DNA from 3 places in the Erwinia sp. 9145 genome. Region 2 is predicted to be linked to each of the others. Evidence: riboswitches for the same ligand, from Rfam matches in the RefSeq annotation. Region 2 holds a riboswitch; each other region holds the start of a gene.

Region 1 (7,441 bases), 470 kb from region 2:
TGAGCGTGTTTATCGCCAGCGGCGCAACGCGATCGCGAAACAGGGGGGATTCACGGGTAGAGAGCGATTGCTCGACCTCCGGCGCAAACAGCCTGAAAGCGCAAATCACCTGTACCAGTTGCGCTTCGTTCATGATTGAGGCGGGCTCAATGCCGCCTGCACAGGGCCGCAAACGCGGAAAAGCGACGGAGTAGCGGCTCTGCCAGTACGTTTTTTGCAGCCACAGCAGATGTTCCGCCATCATGTAGCAATCCGTGCGCCAGCTTTCCGACAGGCCAACCAGCGCCCCAAGACCAATTTTATCTATGCCTGCCCGGCCCAGCCGATCGGGCGTCTCCAGGCGCCAGAAAAAATCCTGCTTGTTACCCTTCAGATGATGCTGCGCGTAGACCGAAGGGTGCCAGGTTTCCTGATAAACCAGCACGCCGTCAAGGCCGAGGGTTTTCAGTTCGGCATACTCGTGTTCATCCAGCGGCTGCACTTCCATCATCAGCGAGCTGAAATGCTGACGAATGGTCGGCAGATGCTGGCGAAAATAGTCCATGCCCACTTTCGCCTGATGCTCTCCGGTGACCAGCAGCAGGTGATCGAAACCCAGCGCGCGGATCGCCTGACACTCGCGCGCGATCTCGTCTGCGTTAAGCGTTTTACGCCGGATGCGGTTGCTCATCGAAAAACCGCAGTAGGTGCAGTCGTTGGCACACAGATTGGAAAGGTAGAGCGGTACGAACAGGTTGACGATGTAACCGAAGCGCTGACGCGTCAGCCGCTGTGCCTTTTGCGCCAGCGGTTCAAGGTAAGCCTCTGCCGCTGGCGAGAGAAGCGCCATCAGATCTTCTCGACCGGGTTTCGGTGCGTTCAGCGCACGCTCAACGTCCGCCGCCGTTTTACTGTGAATGCGCAGGCGGATGTCGTCCCAGTCAAGCGTTTCCCACTGCTCAACAAAACTCTTCATGTTATGGCCCCCTGCTGCAGAAAACCTGTCAGCGGACTGGTGGGCTGAGCGTGCTGATGACGGCTTCCCAGCCCGCTGCGGTAGGCCAGCGCCCCTGCTTCCACCGCCAGCCTGAAGGCGCGCGCCATGGCAACGGGCTGTTGCGCTGAGGCGATCGCGGTGTTGACCAGCACCGCGTCGGCCCCCATCTCCAGCGCTTCGCTGGCATGACTGGGCGCGCCGATACCGGCGTCAACGATCACCGGCACGTGCGCCTGTTCGATAATAATACTCAGCAGATCGCGCGTTTTCAGCCCTTGATTGCTGCCGATGGGCGCACCCAGCGGCATCACCGCTGCGCAGCCTGCCTCTTCAAGACGACGGCACAGCACCGGATCGGCGTGACAGTAGGGCAGCACAATAAAGCCCTCTTTCACCAGCGCTTCCGCCGCTTTAAGCGTTTCAATCGGGTCAGGCAGCAGATAGCGAACGTCAGGATGGATCTCCAGCTTCAGCCAGTGAGTGCCCAGTGCTTCGCGCGCCAGTCGGGCGGCAAAGATCGCTTCTTCTGCGGTTTTCGCGCCGGAGGTGTTAGGCAGCAGCTGCACGCCCATCGACTGCAACGGCTGAAGAATACCGTCATCGCCGCCGCGCAGATCGACGCGGCGCATCGCCATCGTGACCAGCTGAGAGCCGGACTCACGCAGGGCATCCAGCATCGTCGCCGCGCTGGAAAACTTACCGGTGCCGGTGAGCAAACGTGACGAAAAGGTTTTATCCGCAATCCTGAGCATATTAACCTCCTGCGATGGCCTGGAAAATCACCAGTTCATCGCCCTCCTGCAAATGAAAAGAAGACCAGCGATCGCGCGGTACGATCTGCTGGTTGACGGCCAGCGCCGTGCCGATTTGCGGGTGGTGCAGCTGTTCCAGCACCCCAACCAGCGACAGCGTAGTGGGAAAGGTCATCGCCTCATCGTTAACGATGATTTTCATGCGGGCCTCCGCAAACCGGGCAGTCGGCGCTGCGTTCCAGAGTGAGTGTTCGCCAGGTCTGCTGTCTGCCGTCGAACAGGCGCAGTTTGCCCGCCAGCGCAGAAGGCTGTCCGGTAAGCATTTTCAGCGCTTCCAAGGCCTGTAAGGTGCCCATCACGCCCACGACCGGGCCGAGTACGCCAGCGGTGCGGCAGTTGCGCTGCGGCTCCGCGTCATCGGGCCACAGACAGCGGTAGCAGCCATGGCTGAAAGGCGGGCTGAGCACCAGCAGTTGGCCGCCGAAACCAACCGCGCTGGCGCTGACCAGCGGGATGCCGCTTCGCACGCAGGCCGCGTTGATGGCATGGCGCGTCGGCATGTTATCGCTGCAATCCAGCACCAGATCCACCGTTCGTACCACCTCTGCCAGGCTGGCCGCCTCCATGCGCTGCTCCAGCGCCACGCAGGCGATGTGAGGATTCAGTGCGCTGAGCCGTTTTTTTGCCAGCGCCGCTTTTGACGTGCCGCTGTCGGCAGTGCGAAACAGGATCTGCCGCTGGAGGTTACTGATGTGCACGCGATCGTCATCGGCCAGCAGGAGCGTGCCGACGCCAGCCGCAGCCAGATAGAGCGCGGCGGGCGAACCCAAACCGCCGAGGCCCACCAGCAGCACGCTGGCGCGCTGTAATTTCTGCTGACCTTCAGGGCCAAACTCCTCCAGCAGCAGCTGACGGCTGTAGCGCAGGAAATCGTTGTCGCTAAGCATCCGCTTCATCTCCCGCGCCGACCAGCGCCAGCAGCTGCGCCGTGGCGACCCGCCAGTCTTCGGCCTGCGTTATGGCGCTGACGACCGCAATGCTGCCCACGCCGGTCGCCAGCACCGCCGGCGCACGGGCAAGCGTGATGCCGCCAATGGCCACGGTAGAGACATTCTTCAGGCGCGAAACGTGGCGCTGAAGCGCCTCCAGGCCCTGCGGCGCCGAGGGCATCTGTTTGGTCTGCGTCGGGAAAATATGGCCGAGTGCGATATAGGAAGGCTTTATCGCCAGCGCGCGCTCCAGTTCGCTGTCGTCATGCGTGGAGAGTCCCAGCCGCAGGCCGGCACGATGAATGGCGTCGCGATCGGCGACATCCAGATCCTCCTGGCCCAGATGAACGCCATAAGCCTGATGCGCAATTGCCAGCCGCCAGTAGTCATTGATAAACAGCCGTGCCTGATAGCGCCTACCCAGCGCAACCGCGTCGGCGACCTCCTGTTCAACGTCGGCTTCCGGCCTGTCTTTGATGCGCAACTGGAGTGTGCGCACGCCCGCCTCCAGCAGCCGCGCGATCCACGTTACCGAATCCACCACCGGGTAAAGTCCCAGCCGCGATGCCGTGGCAGGAAAGGGGGCGCGGCTCATATTTTCTCTCCTGTCGGCAGCGTATCCGCCGGGTGATAAAGCTCGCCGCCGTGATGGCGAAAGGCTTTCGACATTTCCGCCATGCCAATCTCAATGGGCCTGGCCTGCGCCTCCTGCTGCGCCGCGTAGTCACGCACTTCCTGGGTAATCTTCATTGAGCAGAATTTCGGGCCGCACATTGAGCAGAAATGAGCGACCTTGCCGGACTCCTGCGGCAGCGTTTCGTCGTGGTAAGCGCGCGCGGTTTCAGGATCGAGCGAGAGATTAAACTGATCTTCCCAGCGGAATTCGAAACGGGCTTTCGACATGGCGTTATCACGGATCTGCGCGCCGGGGTGTCCTTTCGCCAGATCGGCGGCGTGCGCGGCGATCTTGTAGGTGATCAGTCCCTGTTTCACGTCGTCTTTATTGGGCAGACCCAGGTGCTCTTTCGGCGTCACGTAGCACAGCATCGCGCAGCCGAACCAGCCAATCATCGCGGCGCCGATACCGGAGGTAAAGTGATCGTAGCCGGGAGCGATATCGGTAGTCAGCGGGCCGAGCGTGTAGAAGGGCGCTTCATGGCAGTGTTCGAGCTGTTCGGTCATGTTGCGGCGGATCATCTGCATCGGCACGTGACCGGGCCCTTCGATCATCACCTGCACATCATATTCCCAGGCAATTTTTGTCAGTTCGCCCAGCGTGCGCAGCTCAGCGAACTGCGCGTCGTCGTTTGCATCCTGAATCGAGCCAGGCCGCAGGCCGTCGCCGAGGGAGAGCGAAACGTCGTAGGCGGCGCAAATTTCGCAGATATCGCGGAAGCGTTCGTAGAGGAAACTCTCTTGATGGTGCGAGAGGCACCATTTCGCCATAATGGAGCCGCCGCGCGACACGATGCCGGTCAGGCGTTTGGCGGTCATTGGCACATAGCGCAGCAGCACGCCAGCGTGGATGGTGAAGTAATCGACGCCCTGTTCGGCCTGTTCAAGCAGCGTGTCGCGGAACACCTCCCAGTTGAGATCCTCCGCAATGCCGTTAACCTTTTCCAGCGCCTGATAAATGGGCACCGTGCCGATCGGCACCGGGCTGTTGCGCAGGATCCACTCGCGCGTTTCGTGGATATTGCGGCCGGTGGAGAGATCCATCACCGTGTCAGCGCCCCAGCGTGCCGACCACACCAGTTTTTCAACCTCCTCTTCAATAGAAGAACTCACCGCCGAATTACCGATATTCGCATTGATTTTGACCAGAAAATTGCGGCCGATAATCATCGGTTCGGATTCAGGGTGATTGATGTTTGCCGGAATGATCGCGCGACCTGCCGCGACCTCCTGGCGTACAAATTCCGGCGTGATATTTTCCGGCAGATGCGCGCCAAAGCTGTGGCCCGGATGCTGCTGGCGCAGCACCTCACCGCGAATGCGCTCGCGGCCCATGTTTTCGCGCAGCGCGATAAATTCCATTTCCGGGGTGACGATCCCCTGGCGCGCATAGTGGAGCTGCGTCACGCAGCGGCCCGGCTGCGCGCGACGGGGAAGCGGCAGGTTGTCGAATCGCAGTTCATCCAGCGTCTGATCTGCCAGGCGCTCGCGCGTGTACGCAGAGCTGCGCTGCGCAATAGCGTGCGTGTCATTGCGCGCAATAATCCACCCTTCACGGTGCTTCGTCAGTCCGGCATGCACATCGATTATGGCGTGCGGATCGCCGTACGGCCCGGCGGTATCATAAACCGGCACCGGCTCGTTCTCTTCATACTGCGGATTGTCTTTGCTGCCGCCGGTCATGGTGGGACTGAGCTGGATTTCACGCATCGGCACGCGAATGTCATCACGTGATCCCGTCAGCCAGATGCGTTTTGAATTGGGAAAAGCGGTGCCCTGGAGGGAGTCGATAAACTGTTGGGCTTCGGCGCGCTGCTCGCGACGGCCGGATTTTTTCTTAATGGTAGACATAGCTCGTTCCTTAATGATCAGGGAATGTCGCTTGTCTGGAGTTCGGAGGAGTAAGCGTGGGGCGCGAAAAAGATACACGCCTTCACAGAAGGTCTACTCTTGTTCCCTTCGCAGGTTCTAACCTGATCAGGTTCCGCGGATCCCGAATTAACGGTCTCAGCCCCGAGGGGCACTCCGACAAGAAGAATCTGGGTTTCCCAAACGGAAAGGCCAGACGGGCGATGCTTAACAAGCATCTGTTACATCTTATTGCCCCTTAAGCATAAAGGGGCATTACGCAAACTACAACTGCGTATTTTTCAGGCAGGGCGCGCTACGGCTTCGTCATTCGCCGCGCTGGCCTTGCCTTGAGGCTTCCCCACGGCTAAACGGATAAATTTATCCTCCAGCGAGAAGCGCATTTCCAGCATTTCACCGATTAACGAGAGCGCGTTCTGAAATTCCTGGCTGTTATCATGATCGATAGCGGTTTCCAGCCACGTGTCGTAAATCGCCATGATCTGCTCGGTATTGGCCTGAAGCGAGGGATAGATGCGTCCGGCTACCGCCAGCTGTTTGGTGCCTTCCATCTCTTCGATAAAGCGTTCGTAGATGGTAAAGTGGCCGACTGACAGATAGTCAACCAGGTTCTGGCAGAAGGTATCAAGCGCGTTTTCATCTATTCCGCTTAACGATCCCTTGTTAGGCTTGATGCCAACCACTTCATACCAGGCGACCAGCAGTTGCTTACGCGACAGCAGGTAAAAATCGACAAGGTCGCTGCTTCCGCCAACACGTGCGGTTAAATTTTCAAGCTGGTTAAGCATAAATGCTCCGAAAATAGTGTGTTATAAGCCTGATCCCAATCCAGTAACGCACAAAGTCGGTAAAGCTGAGGGCGAGCAATGTATGGAACGTGAGATTTCAAGCGTAGACGCTGGCTGGTGGGTTGTCAGCCATGAACATAAACTGTGGCTACCAAAAGGTCAATTACCGTTTGGCCGCGCCGGGACATTCGATCTGAATGGATCGACAGGATCACAAATAGGTGAATGGCAGGGTGATGCCGTCTGGCTTGTCCGTGAAAACCGCGCGCAAGAGATGGGATCGCTGCGCCAGCTTCTCGATCGGGAGCCCGGCCTGTTTCAGCTTGCCGGGCGCGGCCTGCAACTGGCTGAATTTTATCGATCGCATAAGTGGTGCGGGTACTGCGGCCACGAAATGCACACCAGCCGCACCGAATGGGCCTGCCTGTGCGGACACTGCCGTCAGCGCTACTATCCGCAAATTGCGCCCTGCATTATCGTGGCGATCCGACGCGGCGATGAGATCCTGCTGGCGCAGCATACCCGGCATCGCAACGGCATCTATACCGTGCTGGCCGGCTTCGTCGAAGTGGGTGAAACGCTGGAGCAGACGGTGGCGCGTGAGGTGATGGAGGAGAGCGGCATCAAAGTGAAAAACCTGCGTTACGTCTCTTCGCAGCCCTGGCCTTTCCCGCAGTCGCTGATGGTGGCATTTATGGCCGATTACGAGAGCGGCGACATCGTTATTGATCCGAAAGAGCTGCTGGACGCGGGCTGGTATCGTTTTGACGCGCTGCCGCAGCTGCCGCCTGTCGGCACCGTCGCGCGTCGGCTCATCGAAGACACCGTGGCGCTGTGCCGCGCCGACGCGGAATGAATGCTATACTAGGCGGCTGAATAAAAGAGAGTTTTTACCATGAATCAACTGAAGAACGATCGCTATTTGCGCGCCCTGCTACGCCAGCCTGTCGATACCACGCCCGTATGGATGATGCGCCAGGCCGGGCGCTATCTGCCTGAATATAAAGCAACGCGCGCCGTGGCTGGCGACTTTATGTCGCTGTGCAAAAATGCCGAACTGGCCTGCGAAGTGACGCTTCAGCCGCTGCGCCGCTACCCGCTGGATGCGGCGATCCTCTTCTCTGATATTTTAACCATTCCCGACGCGATGGGGCTGGGGTTGTGGTTCGAAGCTGGCGAAGGGCCGCGCTTCGCTTCTCCCATTACCTGTCGCGCCGATGTGGAGAAACTGCCGGTGCCCGATCCGGAGCAGGAGTTGGGCTACGTGATGAACGCGGTGCGCACCATCCGTAAAAACCTCAACGGAGACGTGCCGCTGATCGGTTTCTCCGGCAGCCCGTGGACGCTGGCGACCTATATGGTTGAAGGCGGCAGCAGCAAAGCCTTTACGAA
Region 2 (7,441 bases):
GGGCCCTGGTCGGTCGCCAGCCAAAGCACCACTTCCGTTCCCGTTGACGTATCACGCCAGTGGCGGGTCAGCACAAAGCCTGCGCGCGCGTTATTCACCCGATGCCCCTTTTGATGATGAAGTGAGCGATAATAGCATGTTTATTTATACAGTGTCTTCAGGCGGGTTTGGTGTGGCTGCGCGCACCGTCAGCATTCCCATACAAAACATCCCTTGACGGCATGTTAACGGCTCAGGACAATCCGTGCTCCAATCAGCAGAGTGTGGATTGTATGGAAGCCTGGCTGCAACATTTAATTACGCAATCCCTGGCCTGGTCGTTACTGGCCGTCGGGCTGATCGCCTTTTTCGAATCGCTGGCGCTGGTGGGGCTGTTACTGCCCGGCACGGTGCTGATGGCCTCTTTCGGCGCGCTGATTGGCAGCGGTCAGGTCGGGCTCTATCCGGCCTGGGGCGCCGGTATCATTGGTTGCCTGGCGGGAGACTGGATCTCCTGGTTTATCGGCTGGCAGTTTAAAGGCCCGCTGCACCGCTGGTCGTTTATTAAAAAGCATCAGGCACTGATGAATAAGACCGAACATGCGCTTCATCAGCACAGCATGTTTACGATTATTGTTGGTCGTTTTGTCGGGCCGACGCGCCCGCTGATCCCGCTGGTGGCAGGCATGCTTGAGCTACCGCTCAAGAAATTCATTCCGCCTAATCTGATTGGCTGCCTGCTGTGGCCGCCGCTTTACCTGATGCCCGGCATACTGGCAGGGGTGGCGATCGATGTCCCAAAGGACGCCCACAGCGACGGGTTCACATGGCTGCTGTTGGCGGTGGCGCTGCTTGTCTGGCTGGGCGGGTGGCTGTGCTGGCGCTGGCTGCGTGCGAAAAAACAGTCTGACTGGGCGACGTCTTATCTGCCTGCCGCGCGCCTGCGCTGGCTGGCGCCGTTAACGGTCGTGGTGGCGCTCGGCAGCCTGGCAGCAATCCAGTTCCATCCCATGATGCCGCTGTTCCGTCATCTTCTCTGGCAGGTGTTTATCGGACGTTAACGCCCAGCACTTTTGCTTCCTGCACCTCGCCGTTGAGTAGTGCTGCGGTGCTGCCGTCCCAGTAAACGCGCCCTTCGACGATCAAAATGCTGCGTTCTGCGATGCGCGCAGCGTCTTCCAGACTGTGTGACACCATCAATAGCGTGATAGCGCGCTCCCTGCACACTTCATCGACCAGGTGCAGCATCTCGTTGCGCAGTGCCGGATCGAGCGCCGAGAACGGCTCATCCAGCAACAGCACCGGCTGCCGCCGCACCAGGCAACGCGCCAGCGCGGCACGCTGGCGCTGGCCGCCGGAAAGCTCGCCAGGCAGACGCGACAGGTATGCCGTCAGGCCGACGCGTTCAGCGATGGCGTGCAGCTGTGCGGTTTGCGCCGGTTTCAGTCGCAGGCCGGGATGCAGCCCTAAACCGATATTTTGCGCCACCGTCAGATGGGGAAACAGATTGTTTTCCTGAAACAGCATCGATACCGGGCGCTGCGCGGGCGGCGTACGATCGTGCGCCTCGCCGTTAATGCGCAGGCTGCCGCTTTCGGCGTGAATAAAACCGGCAATCAGGCTCAGCAAAGTGCTTTTTCCCGCGCCGCTGGGGCCGAGCACCGCCACTCTTTCTCCCTGGTGAACGGTAAAAGAGAAACGCATTGGCAGGTGATGATAGAGCCAGGTGAGATCAGTCAGCGTTAGCATGGCGCCCCGGTAGTTTTTCAATCAGCGTAAAAAGTAAAAAGCAGAGCAGCAGCAGCAGCAGGGCGGTGACCGCGCCGTCCGCGCTGCGGTAAGCGCCAATCTGTTGATAGAGATAGAAAGGAAGCGTGCGAAACGCATCGTTGCCGAAAAGCGCCACCACGCCAAAATCGCCAATTGAGAGCACGCAGGCAAAGGCCAGCGCCTGCGCCAGCGGTCGCTTCAGCGCGCGCATTTCGATTAAACGCAGGCGATGCCAGCCACGAATATCCAGCGACAGGCAGAGCCGCCCGTAGCGTTCCGCCACGTCGCGCATCGGGTTTTCCAACACCTTCATTGCGTAAGGCACCGCCATCAGCGCGTTAGTGAATATCACCATGCCGTCCGCGCGCTGCGGCAGCCCGACGCTGGCGTTGAGCAGCAGAAAAAAGCCGGTCGCCAGTACAATCCCCGGCATCGCCAGGATCAGCATGCCGCTCAGTTCCAGCAGTTGACCAGGCAGGACATGCTGCCTGAGCCGCAGCTCGCGGCTGCTCCACAGCAGCATCATGGTCAGCGTGACGCTGACGACGCCCGCCCCCAGCGCAATACGCAGCGAGGTCAACGTCGCCTGCCACAGCGCGGGCTGATGGAACACCGCGTTCAGGCCCTGTCTGAGACCGTCCGCGATGACGGCCAGTAACGGCGGCAACAGCAACAGCAGCGCCAGCGCGATCGGCAAGGCATCAGTGATTTTCGCCCGCAGGCTATCCTGCGGGTCGCGCCAGCCGCCGACCACCGCGCTCCCTGACGGGATCGCCTTGCTCAATCGCTGACTCAGCATTACCAGACCGAGGCAGCAGACCATCTGGATCATTGCCAGCAGCGCCGCGCGGCCGGGATCGTAATCAAAACTGAGCGCCTGAAAGATCGCCAGTTCGAGAGTGGTGGCTTTAGGGCCGCCGCCCAGCGACAGAACGGTGGCGAAGCTGGCGAAGCAGAGCATAAAAATCAGCGCGCCGGCGGGGAAAATTTGCCGCCGCAGCCACGGCCATTCAACGACAGAAAAAAAGTGCCAGCCGCGCAGGCCCAGCTGCGCGGCCAGCTGGCGCTGCTCGCCGGGGATCTGCTCCAGCGCCTGAAGCAGCAGGCGCGCGGCAAGCGGAAGGTTGAAAAAAATATGCGCCAGCAGGATGCCCGCCAGGCCATAAGGCGAAAAGGTGTAATCAATGCCCAGCAGCGCGCAGAGCTTAGCCAGCCAGCCGGTTCTGCCGTACACGCTGAGTATGCCAAAAACGGCGACCAGCACCGGCAGTACCAGCGTCATTGCGCACAGGCGCAGCAGCAGCGCCCTGCCGGGAAAGCGCCTGCGGTATAGCGCCCGTGCCAGCGGCAGCGCAGGCAGCACCGAAAACAGCGCCGACAGAAAAGCCTGCCAGAAGGAGAAACGCAGCACGTGCCACAGATAGTCATCACGCCACAGCGCCTGCCACGCGATGTCCGGCGCGTGACAGAGCAGGGCGGTAAAGGCCAGCAGAGCGGTGGCGGTCAGTAGCGCTGCCGCCACGCTGCCGGGCAGCAGGCCCCTGATCAATGGCTGACGGCGCGTTGCCAGGCGGCAATCCACTGGCTGCGCTGGCGGGCTACCTCTTCCGGCGTGAACTGGAGCGTGGTAGCGGGAACGGTCAGCGTATCAAAACCGGCAGGCAGATCGCTTTTCACCGCCGGATACATCCAGTTGCCGGTCGGGATGGTCTGCTGAAAACGCTTATCCAGCACAAACTGCATGAATTTTTGCGCCAGCGCTGGTTGCTGACTGGCTTTCAACCGCCCGGCCACTTCAACCTGAAGATAGTGACCCTCGCTGAAATCTGCGGCGGCGTACTGAGTCTTTTTCTCTTCAATCAAATGGTAAGCCGGTGAAGTGGTATAGCTCAGAACCATATCGCCTTCGCCCTTCAGGAACAGCCCGTAGGCTTCGCTCCAGCCTTTGGTGACGGTGACGGTTTTCTTCGCCAGCTTCTGCCACGCGCCGTCGGCCTTGTCGCCGTAGACCTTTTGCATCCACAGCAGCAGCCCCAGGCCAGGCGTGCTGGTGCGCGGATCTTCGTAAATCACCCTGAGCGGACGATCGCTCTCGACCAGCTCTTTCAGGCTTTTTGGGGGATTCGGCAGTCTGGTTTTGTCGTAGACGAAGGCAAACCAGCCGTAGTCGTACGGAACGAAGGTCGCGTTATGCCAGCCGCCAGGCACGGCGGTGTTGCTGGCATCAACCTGCGCCGGGGCGAAGAGACCGGTTTTCTCTGCGGCGTCCAGCAGGTTATTGTCCAGCCCGAGCACCACGTCGGCCTTGCTGTTTTTTCCTTCCATCCGTAAACGGTTGAGCAGTGAAACGCCATCTTCCAGCGCAACGTACTTCAGTTCGCAGCCACAGTCGGCTTCAAACGCTTTTTTAATGGCTGGCCCCGGCCCCCAGTCGGCGGAGAACGAGTCATAGGTGTAGACCGTCAGCGTGGGCTTTGCGGCAGCGGCGGGCAGGGCGATGAGCATCAACAGTGGAAAAACTTTTTTTAACACTTTGCGTTCCTTGGTTGCAGGGCGTCGCAAAGGATCTGAGCAGATGGAGCAGTCTCAAATCCCTACGCCGGTATTATCCGGATCAGGTTCGACGGGTCAGTCTCAGCGAAAACAGACGTTTTTCGCACCCCGTTGAGAAGGCTTCATTCTAGTGCGTATGCGCGCGAAGCGAAAGGCCGACTACGCATCGGGCGGCGCAAACCAGGCGGAGGTGAAGTCGAACCAGCCCAGCGTGTTCATTCGCACGCCGCGCATGCCGCGTTCGCCCTCCAGCAGCAGCCAGTGGTGAAACAGCGGATGCAGGAAATCGCGCGCCAGCAGGCTCTGGCACCATTCCGCCAGCGACAGCGTCTGTTCCCGCCAGCGCTGCGCCTCCCGCAGCCAGTCGATCGGGATGCAGTGCTGCATTAGCGGAATGTCATACAACAGCGCGAAAAGGGAATATTCCAGCGGCAGCGTAAAGTTGGCGCTGCCCAGCCAGATATCGCTGGCGGCATCGCCCCGGTGCCAGCGCTCGTAATCCACCTGCTGCGTCACCAGCGTCACGCCGTGCGCCGCCAGCATCGGCGCAATGGCGTTAGCAATACCGACGTGCTCAATATGATCTGAATACCAGGTCAGCGTCAGCGTGGTCAGCCCTGCGGGTTTTTGTGGCGCATTGACGCCGCGCCGGTGATGCCAGCGCGGCAGCAGCCCCCAGGCGGGAAACCAGTAGCGCTGATAGCCCACGCCAAGGTGGTTCAGCAGCGCGATAGGATTCAACACCGCACTGACCCAGCGGCGGATCTCGTCGTTGCGGCCCTGTTCGGAACGACGGTCGAACAGCAGAAAATAGCAGCCTTCTTCGAGCCGGCTCTCTTCTGATTTTTCGCCTGCGCTGAGGCCCTCCAGCCTGACGCCAGCGTAAACCAGCTCCTCCGTAATATCCGGCAGCACCCAGATATTCACCTCGTCGATCAGCGCACGATAGCCAAAATAGTCGTCAAAGGCCCGAATGCGCAGCTGGGTTTGCTCATTGCGCACCACGGCATACGGCCCGGTTCCCACCGGCTGGCGGGCGAAACCGGGCAGCGTGGGCCACTCCTGCGGGAGGATCATCGCGCTGACGCTGGCCAGCAGCCAGGGCAGCCACCGGTCGGGCTGGCGCAAATGAACGTCCAGCGTCCAGGGCGCGGAAGAGGCCACGCGCTCAATATTGGCAAAGAGCGGCTGTGGACGCTGCCGTTCCAGCGTGCCGATCACGTCGTCCATATGCAGTTCGCGGCCGTGATGAAAGCGGATCGCCGGGCGCAAAAAAAAGCGCCAGTGAAGCGGCGTCACCGCCTGCCAGTGATGGGCGATATCCGGCTCGATTTCCCCGTTTTCCTCATTTATATGCGTCAGCCCGCTGAAAATCTGCCGCGCCAGATGCGTTTCCGAACGGCGCAGCGGCGTGCCGGGCAGCAGGTTGGGGAGGGAGCGGTAATAGAGTACGCGCAGGATGTGTTTGCCTTCGCGAAAGCTGCGCCCAAGGTGGGAAATCAGCATCTGACGCACGGCGTTTTTATCGCCAACCAGCTGCACCAACTGATCGATGCGATCCTGCTCAAGCAGATCTTCGGCGCGCTGCTGAGAAAGCGCCAGCCCGGTATAGAGAAAGGTAAGCGTTGAGCGTTTGCCTCTTCCGGCTTCAGCCTGCCACGACAGCCAGCCCGCTTTTTGCATTGCGTTCAGCAGGTTGCGCATGTGTCGGCGCGAACAGTTCAGCCGTTCGGCCAGATCGTTAAGGGTGGTTTCCTGCGTCTGGCCCTGACAGCTTTGCCACAGGCGGATGAACTGCTGCTGCATGCGCGGAGAAGACATAAAAGGGGAATCCTTGTCAGAAAGCAGACTGTTTTTTGTACCCTTTATTATGACGATAATGGATAAAGATGAAAGAGCGGGAGACCTCTTCTCTGAAGAGGGCTCTGACATCGTTAATCTGAGTATGGTGCAACTTCACCAGCCAGCGTGCACAACGACGCTGGCTTTTTTTATGTTACCGCAGGAAGGCAGGCTGCTGCTGTTCGTAAGCGCTGATGGCGTCTTCGTGCTGAAGCGTCAGGCCAATGCTGTCGAGGCCGTTCAGCAGGCAGTGGCGGCGAAAGCCGTCGATAGTGAACGCGTAGCGTTTGTCACCGGCCAGAACCCACTGGTTTTCCAGATCGACAGTAAAGGCGATCCCCGGCTGTGCGGCCACCATCCGGAACAGCGACTCGACTTCTTCTTCGCGTAATGAAACCAGCAGAAGCTGATTGTTAAATGAATTATTGGCGAAGATGTCGGCGAAATCGCTGCCGATAATCGCCTGGATGCCATAGTCGGTCAGCGCCCAGGGCGCATGCTCACGCGAGGAACCGCAGCCGAAATTTTCCCGCGTCAGCATAATGCTCGCGCCGCTGAATTCGGGCTTGTTCAGCACAAAGTCAGGATTCGGGATCTGGCCTTCCGCATCGCTGTAGCGCCAGTCGTAGAAGAGATTGCGGCCAAAGCCGGTGCGGGTGACCATCTGCAAAAACTGTTTGGGAATGATTGCATCGGTATCCACGTTGGCCGCATCCATCGGCACCACAACGCCGGTGTGCCGGGTGAATTTTTTCGCCATTATGCCTTCCTCAATTCACGAATATCGACAAAGTGACCGTTTACCGCCGCAGCCGCAGCCATTGCCGGGCTGAGCAGGTGCGTGCGTCCACCCCGGCCCTGACGGCCTTCAAAGTTGCGGTTGCTGGTGGAGGCGCAGCGTTCGCCAGGGCTGAGACGATCGTTATTCATCGCCAGACACATTGAGCAGCCGGGCAGCCGCCACTCGAAACCCGCCTCGATAAAGATTTTGTCCAGCCCTTCGGCTTCGGCCTGCGCTTTGACCGGGCCGGAACCGGGCACGACGTAAGCCTGCACGCCCGCCGCGAGGGTATGACCTTTCACCACCGCCGCAGCCGCCCGCAGATCTTCGATCCGCGAGTTGGTGCAGGAGCCGATAAAAACCTTGTCGATACGCACATCGGTCAGGCGGATGCCGGGCCTGAGATCCATATAAGCCAGTGCTTTTTCCGCCGAGGCGCGGTCAACCGGGTCGCTGAACGAAGCGGGATCGGGAATGCAGTCGCTAACGGCAATGACCTGGCCCGGATTGGTTCCC
Region 3 (7,441 bases), 1.9 Mb from region 2:
TGGTCGCTGATGTGCGGCTTTACCGCGCTGGCTACCGGTTTCTGGTCGATGTTGATCCTCCGCGTAATGTTCGGCATGGCGGAAGGGCCGATCTGCGCCTCGGCAAACAAAGCCATCAACGGTTGGTTCCCGAAAAAACAGGCGGCTACCGCAATGGGCTTCCTCAGTGCCGGTTCACCGCTGGGCGGCGCCGTTGCCGGTCCGATTATAGGTTACCTCGCCCTCGCCTTCGGCTGGCGTCCGGCGTTTGTGATCATCTGCGCAATCGGTATCGTCTGGATGGTGATTTGGTTCTTTATCGCGTCGGATAATCCACTGAAAAGCCGTCGCGTCAGCGAAGAAGAGCGCACGCTGATTGCATCATTGAAAGAAGAGCAGACCAGCCCTGAGGAAGAACTGTCCCATGCCGCACATGGACTTGGCTACTACCTGCGTCAGCCGATCATCCTGGTGACCGCTTTCGCCTTCTTCTGTTACAACTACATCCTGTTCTTTTTCCTGAGCTGGTTCCCGGCCTATCTGGTACAGGCGCATAACCTTGATATTAAATCGATGAGTATGACGACCATGATCCCCTGGATCGTCGGTTTCGTCGGTCTGGCGCTGGGCGGCTGGATTTCAGACAAAATATTCAACATTACCGGCAAACTGCTGCTGTCGCGCAAAATCGTGCTGGTGACCTCGCTGCTGGCGGCGGCGATATGCGTCGCGCTGGCGGGATCGGTAAAAGGTGTCTATCCAGCGGTGATTTTAATGTCGGTGTCCATCTTCTTCCTCTATATCACCGGCGCAATTTACTGGGCTATTATTCAGGACGTAGTACACAAAAGCCGCGTTGGCGGCATCAGCGGTTTTATTCATCTGATCGGCAGTGTTTCAGGTATTGTCGGCCCCATCGTGACCGGCTACATCGTGCATCATACCGGCAAGTTTGACAGCGCCTTTGTACTGGCGGGTGTTGTTGCCGCGCTGGGCGCGCTGCTGGTGCTGTTTGTTATTAAAAATCCGAAAACGCAAAACAAAGCGGTTTCAGTTTGAACATCACAGGGCGCGGCAGTCCGCGCCCTGGCTGAGAAAGGACACACTATGCTCTCATCTGAATACCCCGGTAACATTATTCGTCCCGATTATGACCGCAGCAAACTGCGCACTCGCATGGTGCACATCGGTTTCGGCGCTTTTCATCGCGCTCATCAGGCACTCTGCACTGATAAACTGGCCAGCGCGCATCAGAGCGACTGGGGCTACTGCGAAGTCAATCTCAACAGCGGCGAACTGATTCAGGCACTGAAGCAGCAGAACTACTGTTATTCCGTGGCGGAAATGGCCGATGAGCAGATATTACTCCGCGTTGTTGGCGTGATCACCGCCGCCCTGCATGGACGCTCAGACGGCATTGATGCGGTGATTGACGCGATGAGCCAGCCGGATATCGCCATCGTTTCCATGACCGTCACGGAAAAAGCCTACTGCCATGAGCCGTCGAGCGGCAGACTGAACCTGACACATCCCGCTATCGCGCATGATATTGCCCACCCCGATGCCCCTGATTCCCTGCCGGGTTTGATCGTCGCCGCGCTGCGTCGTCGTCGGGAGCGCGGGCTGCCGCCGTTTAGCGTCATGTCCTGCGATAACATGCCGGAAAATGGTCATGTGACCCGCAACGTGGTGATCGCTCTGGCAAAGCAACAGGATACAGATCTGGCCGACTGGATCGGTGAAAATGTCACCTTCCCTTCCACGATGGTGGACCGCATCGTCCCGGCCATGACCGGGGAAACGCACGCGGTGCTGCGTGACAGACTGGGCTGCAACGATCCGGTTGGCGTGGCCTGCGAGCCTTTTTTTCAGTGGGTAATTGAGGACAACTTTGTCAGCGGCCGCCCCGCGTGGGAAAAAGCCGGTGCGGAGTTGGTCAGCGACGTGCTGCCGTATGAAGAGATGAAGCTGCGCATGTTGAACGGCAGCCACTCTTTTCTCGCCTACCTTGGCAATCTTGCTGGTTACCAGCACATCAGCGATTGTATGGCCGACACCCATTTTCGCACGGCGGCGCGTAAGCTGATGATGGCTGAGCAGGCACCCACGCTGCATACGCCCGATGTTGATTTGGCAGCCTATGCCGATTCGCTGATCGCCCGCTATGAAAATCGCGCCATTAAGCATCGCACCGCGCAAATCGCCAATGATGGCTCGCAAAAGCTGCCGCAGCGCTGGCTGGACAGCATCCGCTGGCATCTGCGAAACGGCTCTGACTTTACGCTGCTGGCACTGGGCGTGGCGGGCTGGATGCGATACGTCAGCGGCGTGGACGAACGCGGTGAACCGATTGAGATTAACGATCCTATGCGTGACAGGCTGGCGCAGATCGTTGCTGAGACGTCGTCAAATCAATCACGCGTGGCGGGTTTGCTGGCAGTGAATGCAATATTTGGTGAAGACTTGCCCACCGAGGGTAAATTTGTCGCCCGCGTTAATGATTTTTATCAGCAACTCACCACGCTTGGCGCAAAAGAAACGGTGAAACAGGCGCTATCGGCTGCCTGAGTCAATAAGCGCTGGCGCGCAGCCAGCGCGCTGTTTAGACTGAGGCTTTTATGCATTGTGCGGCTGGCTCAGGCCATCCGCTATACGGATATCGCCCAATGTCGATTGCCTATGTTATTACCGCTACCGAGCCGGTAAATCAGCAGATTTATCGCTTCCTGCGACAGGATATTGTGACCTGCGCTATTCCGCCCGGCTCGCTGCTGTCAGAAAAAGAGGTTTCCTCACGGTTCAGCGTATCGCGCCAGCCGGTGAGAGAAGCCTTTATCAAGCTGGCGGAAGCCGGACTGGTGCAGGTGCTGCCGCAGCGTGGCACCTTTGTGCGTAAGATCTCCGCGCAGCGCGTGGCGGATGGCCGTTTTATACGCGAAGCCGTCGAGGTGGCGGTAATACGTCGCGCTGCGCTGGAGGCAGGCGCAGACTCGCTTGCCAGCCTCGAGCATAATCTTCAGCTTCAGCGAATGGCCGCATCGCGTCACGACAGTCAGGCTTTTCTGCTGCTGGATGACGACTACCATCGGCTGATTGCGCAAAGCATCAACTGCGAACTGGCGTGGGAGACGGTGGAGAACATTAAAGCGGCAATGGATCGGGTGCGCTTTTTGACCCTGAGTAAAGTTTCTCCGCCGGAGAGTCTGATTCAGCAGCATGAAGAGATTTATCATGCGCTGCTCGCCAGAGATGCCGATGCGGCTGAACAGGCACTGCGGCGCCATCTTCAGGAGATGATTTTCTCCATTACCCCTATTGCCGAGCAAAACAGCGAATGGTTTGAGCAGTCCTGACCTGCTCCCGGTGAGAAGCAGGTCAGCGACCGTCAGACAACGGTGGCGACTTTGGCTATCAGCCTCACGCATGATGCAAACCGCTGACTCTATTTTGCAGAGCGTTCCCGGCTGAAAAAGTGTCGCTACCACCATTGCCAGAAATGGTGAACCGGGCCGATGCCGCTGCCGACTTCCAGCGAATCCGCCTGCGTCAGCGCGCCCTGTAGCCAGGTTTTTGCCTCCTGCACCGTCGATTCCCAGTCGCTGTGGCGGGGACGCAGCGCCGCCAGCGCCGCAGAGAGCGTACAGCCGGTGCCGTGGGTGTTATTTGTCGGCACGCGCGGCGCGCTGAAACGCTGCTCCCTGTCATGCGTAAACAGCCAGTCGGGGCTTTCTGCATCGCTCAGGTGGCCGCCCTTCATCAGCACCGCCTGGCAGCCCAGCCGGAGCAGCGCGTTGCCCTGTTGACGCATCTCCTTTTCATTCTGTGCCGGTGAACAGCCCAGCAGCGTGGCGGCTTCAGGCAGATTTGGCGTAATCAGTGAAACCATCGGCAACAGCGTGTCACGCAGCGTCGCCACGGCGCGCGGAGAAAGTAACGCATCGCCGCTTTTTGCCAGCATCACCGTATCCAGCACGATCCACGGCACCGCCGCGCTTTCGAGGCTTGCTGCCACCGTTTCAACGATGCCGCTCTCCGCCAGCATGCCGATTTTAATGCTGTCGATACGCACGTCATCCAGCACCGAGGCGAGCTGCGCCGCCACGAATTCGGCATCGATATGATGCACTGCCTGTACGCCGTGGGTATTTTGCGCCACCAGTGCCGTTACCACGCTGGCGCCATAGGCGCCGAGCGCGGAAAACGTTTTCAGATCCGCCTGAATGCCCGCGCCGCCGCTGGGATCGGTTCCGGCGATGGTCAATGCATTGATACGTTTCATCGCGTTACCTCCATGCGCAGCGTGCAGAGGAATGCCAGAGAGAAAGCGTAAGATGTTAGTAACCGGTTGTCGGTAAAGGTCTGCATTACGTCACGGGTCAGGGAACGTTGATGATACTGCGCGAGAGAGGCGGCGGCGTCAGCCGCAAGAACGGTGTGAGGTTGGATCATACATACTCCCAACCGGCGATCAAGAAGGCGATGCGCTCAGGCATCTGACTTCCCTACGCTGGCATTATCCAGTTCAGGTTCAACGGGTATTTCTCAGCCTTCGCGTGGAAGGGCACCCCGAGTCAGGTGGTAAACAGACTACTGGTCTGCTCGCCAGACAGTAAAGCAGATTGCAGAACGCGTTGTACAGCACTGCACCGTCGCCTGCTGCTAATTTTTACTATCCTCTGCCAATCCGCTACCCTGTTCAGCATCAGGCCGAAAGCGAAGCCGATGGAAGAAACGATGATAAGACCTCTTAACGAACAGTACGGCATCAGCCTGGCCGCGCTACGCATGCTGCACTATCTGGAACAGATCGCCCGCGGCGATCGCACATTTTCGATTCGTGATAGCACGCTGAATCACCGTTGCAACGTGACGCCGCCGGATAACTTTGCCTTACTGGATCAGCTATTTGAAGCCGGTAAGATCGATTATGACTATCGCGGCACCGGCATTGATGGTGAGCGCTACGTCATGCTGGTGGGATAAACGATGCACATTCGCCGCTTTACCGAAGACGACCGCCCTTTTCTGCGCACGCTTTTTCTGGCCTCGCGCAAAGCGAACTGGCGCTGGCTCGATGACAGCGACTGGCGGCTGGAAGACTTTGACCGGGTGACGCTGGGGGAGCGGGTCTGGGTGGCCGAGCAGGACGGCCGCCGTCTTGGCTTTGCCGCCGTGCTGCCTAATGATAATTTTCTGCACAGCCTGTTTATCGATCCTGACTGTCAGCGCCAGGGCGTTGGCAGCGCGCTGCTGAATGCAGTGCAGGAAAAATTTACCTCAACGGGCGCGCTGAAGTGCCTCAAAGCCAATGAGGCCGCGACCGCGTTCTATCAGCGCCACGGTTGGGAGATTGTTTCCGATGGCGAAGCCGAACACGGCGCGTACTGGCTGATGCACTTTGTGCGTTAACTCCCGGTTTAAAAGTGATATTTCAGCCAGGCGAAAAAGACGTTTCCATTATTGTAAGTGCCCGGAATATAGGTCATTTGCAAATCCAGATTGCCGTATCCCACCGCTGCCAGCGGCAGTACAGCGGACACAGGAATGTATTTCCAGTTATCGCGCGCGGTAAAACCGGCGGTATAGCCTGCTCCCCAGTGAAATTTGTCATCCGCTAACGGCCGCCAGGTGGCCACCCAGCCGTAACCACCAAAGGGCTCCCACTTGTTGAAAGAGTCTTTAAACGCCATCAGATAGAGACCATGCCAGTTACCTTTCTGGTCGTAGCGCGAAACGCCGCCACCGGCTCCCCAGGGGCGCTCGTTATATTTTTCGATATGTTCGTCATCGTAAGTCCAGCGGTTATGCCAGGTGATCGCCGGCAGGTAGATGTCGCCGCCGTCAGACTGTTGCCAGGTTTGCGCAACGTTATCGCTGAACGTATTCCAACTGTTTTTAATCTTTTGTGAAACGGTGGCTGAATGCGCAGAAAATGTCCCGCTGATCAGAAGCGCAATTGAAAGCGCGAAACCACGCTGCGCATCTCTTACCCTCTTCTCATGGAGGATGTGCGGCGCAAAACGCCTCAATCTTGCCGCTGTCATGAATATGTATCCCCGGATATTTTAAAGCGGCTGATAATAAGGACCGAAGTATAAATATTCAATGAACGACACGGTGGTCAGCGCAGGCAGAGGATAAAAAAGGAAGCTGGCCGCCGCGATTGGGCGGCCTGAAGACGGGAACGATCAACGATCCCGTTTTTCATACTAAAGCGCGCGGAAGGAGATATCGTCCGGGATCACCTCACCCTGCCAGTAGATCTGCGCGGCGACCGCACCTGCCAGATCGCGGTAAAGCTGAGTAAACTCGCTCTCCGGGCGACGCACCACCGTCGGCTGCCCGTCGTCCAGATCTTCCCGTACGGTAATGTGTAACGGAAGCTGCCCCAGCAGACGCGTATTATATTGCTGAGCAAGTTTCACTGCCCCGCCGCTGCCGAAAATCGGTTCGTGATGTCCACAGTTGCTGCAAATATGCATGCTCATGTTCTCTACAATCCCCAGCACCGGCACGCTGACCTTTTCAAACATTACGATGCCTTTGCGGGCGTCAACCAGCGCAATGTCCTGCGGCGTGGTCACCACCAGCGCGCCGGTGACCGGTACGTTCTGCGACAGCGTGAGCTGGATATCGCCGGTGCCCGGCGGCATATCCAACACCAGATAGTCCAGGTCCGGCCACAGCGTTTCGTTAAGCAGCTGCATCAGCGCTTTGCTGGCCATCGGGCCGCGCCAGACCATGGCGTTATCATCGGTCACCAGATAGCCGATAGAGTTGGTCGCCAGGCCGTGCGACATAATCGGTGCCATGTGCGTGCCGTCCGGCGAACTCGGGCGCTCACTCCGCGTACCGAGCATGTCCGGGATCGAAGGGCCATAGATATCCGCATCCAGCAGGCCGACCTTCGCGCCTTCAGCCACCAGCGCCAGCGCAAGATTCACAGCTGTGCTGGATTTTCCTACGCCGCCTTTGCCTGAACTGACTGCGATGATGTTTTTTACGCCGTTTACGCCGGGCTGATTTTTTACGCGCTTCATGGTCGCCACATCGTGGTTAAGGCGCCAGCTGATGGCCGTGGCGTGGGTTAAACGCAACAGTTCGGCGCTGGTCGCTTCCTTCAGCGCCTCAAAGCCGCTGCGCCAGACAAACGGCATCATCAGGTCGATATGCAGCGTATTATCCATCATGGCGCAGTGATGCAGCGACTTCAGCGTGGTCAGATTGTGCTTCAGCGTGGGATGTTCAAACGTGGTCAACACGCCCATCACCATAGCGCGCAGCGCTTCCGGCGAATGTTGCCCGGCAGAGTGAGAGGTCATCCTGGCTCCTTCTTTTTTCGATAAGTTCTGTACCGCACAGCATATCAGATGCGGCGGCGGCCGGATGCGAAAATCAACAGTAGAACATTTACCCGGACAGCACACTCGGTTACCATCTAGACCCTTTCTTTAACAGGTAT

Evidence for each region. Region 2 has a riboswitch for thiamine pyrophosphate ahead of thiB (thiamine ABC transporter substrate binding subunit). Riboswitches for the same ligand answer to the same signal wherever they lie in the genome.
Region 1: linked by a shared signal. The riboswitch ahead of thiC (phosphomethylpyrimidine synthase ThiC) and the one ahead of thiB (thiamine ABC transporter substrate binding subunit) in region 2 are both predicted to bind thiamine pyrophosphate.
Region 3: linked by a shared signal. The riboswitch ahead of thiD (bifunctional hydroxymethylpyrimidine kinase/phosphomethylpyrimidine kinase) and the one ahead of thiB (thiamine ABC transporter substrate binding subunit) in region 2 are both predicted to bind thiamine pyrophosphate.

Annotation. Positions count from the first base shown of each region.
Region 1 covers NZ_JQNE01000001.1:24,982-32,422, forward strand. Annotated here, with positions in the region: gene thiH (2-iminoacetate synthase ThiH) at 1-955, opposite strand, end outside; gene FA91_RS00125 (thiazole synthase) at 952-1,728, opposite strand; gene thiS (sulfur carrier protein ThiS) at 1,730-1,930, opposite strand; gene FA91_RS00135 (HesA/MoeB/ThiF family protein) at 1,914-2,675, opposite strand; gene thiE (thiamine phosphate synthase) at 2,668-3,312, opposite strand; gene thiC (phosphomethylpyrimidine synthase ThiC) at 3,309-5,243, opposite strand; TPP riboswitch at 5,330-5,430, opposite strand; gene FA91_RS00150 (Rsd/AlgQ family anti-sigma factor) at 5,543-6,049, opposite strand; gene nudC (NAD(+) diphosphatase) at 6,132-6,905, shown strand; gene hemE (uroporphyrinogen decarboxylase) at 6,945-7,441, shown strand, end outside.
Region 2 covers NZ_JQNE01000001.1:496,660-504,100, forward strand. Annotated here, with positions in the region: gene polB (DNA polymerase II) at 1-98, opposite strand, end outside; gene FA91_RS02490 (DedA family protein) at 273-1,040, shown strand; gene thiQ (thiamine ABC transporter ATP-binding protein ThiQ) at 1,027-1,728, opposite strand; gene thiP (thiamine/thiamine pyrophosphate ABC transporter permease ThiP) at 1,712-3,319, opposite strand; gene thiB (thiamine ABC transporter substrate binding subunit) at 3,295-4,281, opposite strand; TPP riboswitch at 4,323-4,423, opposite strand; gene sgrR (HTH-type transcriptional regulator SgrR) at 4,462-6,123, opposite strand; gene leuD (3-isopropylmalate dehydratase small subunit) at 6,299-6,904, opposite strand; gene leuC (3-isopropylmalate dehydratase large subunit) at 6,904-7,441, opposite strand, start outside.
Region 3 covers NZ_JQNE01000001.1:2,422,062-2,429,502, forward strand. Annotated here, with positions in the region: gene FA91_RS11685 (MFS transporter) at 1-1,038, shown strand, start outside; gene FA91_RS11690 (fructuronate reductase) at 1,087-2,547, shown strand; gene FA91_RS11695 (GntR family transcriptional regulator) at 2,646-3,332, shown strand; gene thiD (bifunctional hydroxymethylpyrimidine kinase/phosphomethylpyrimidine kinase) at 3,458-4,258, opposite strand; TPP riboswitch at 4,462-4,558, opposite strand; gene FA91_RS11705 (hypothetical protein) at 4,714-4,962, shown strand; gene FA91_RS11710 (GNAT family N-acetyltransferase) at 4,966-5,388, shown strand; gene pagP (lipid IV(A) palmitoyltransferase PagP) at 5,397-6,023, opposite strand; gene apbC (iron-sulfur cluster carrier protein ApbC) at 6,189-7,301, opposite strand; gene metG (methionine--tRNA ligase) at 7,388-7,441, shown strand, end outside.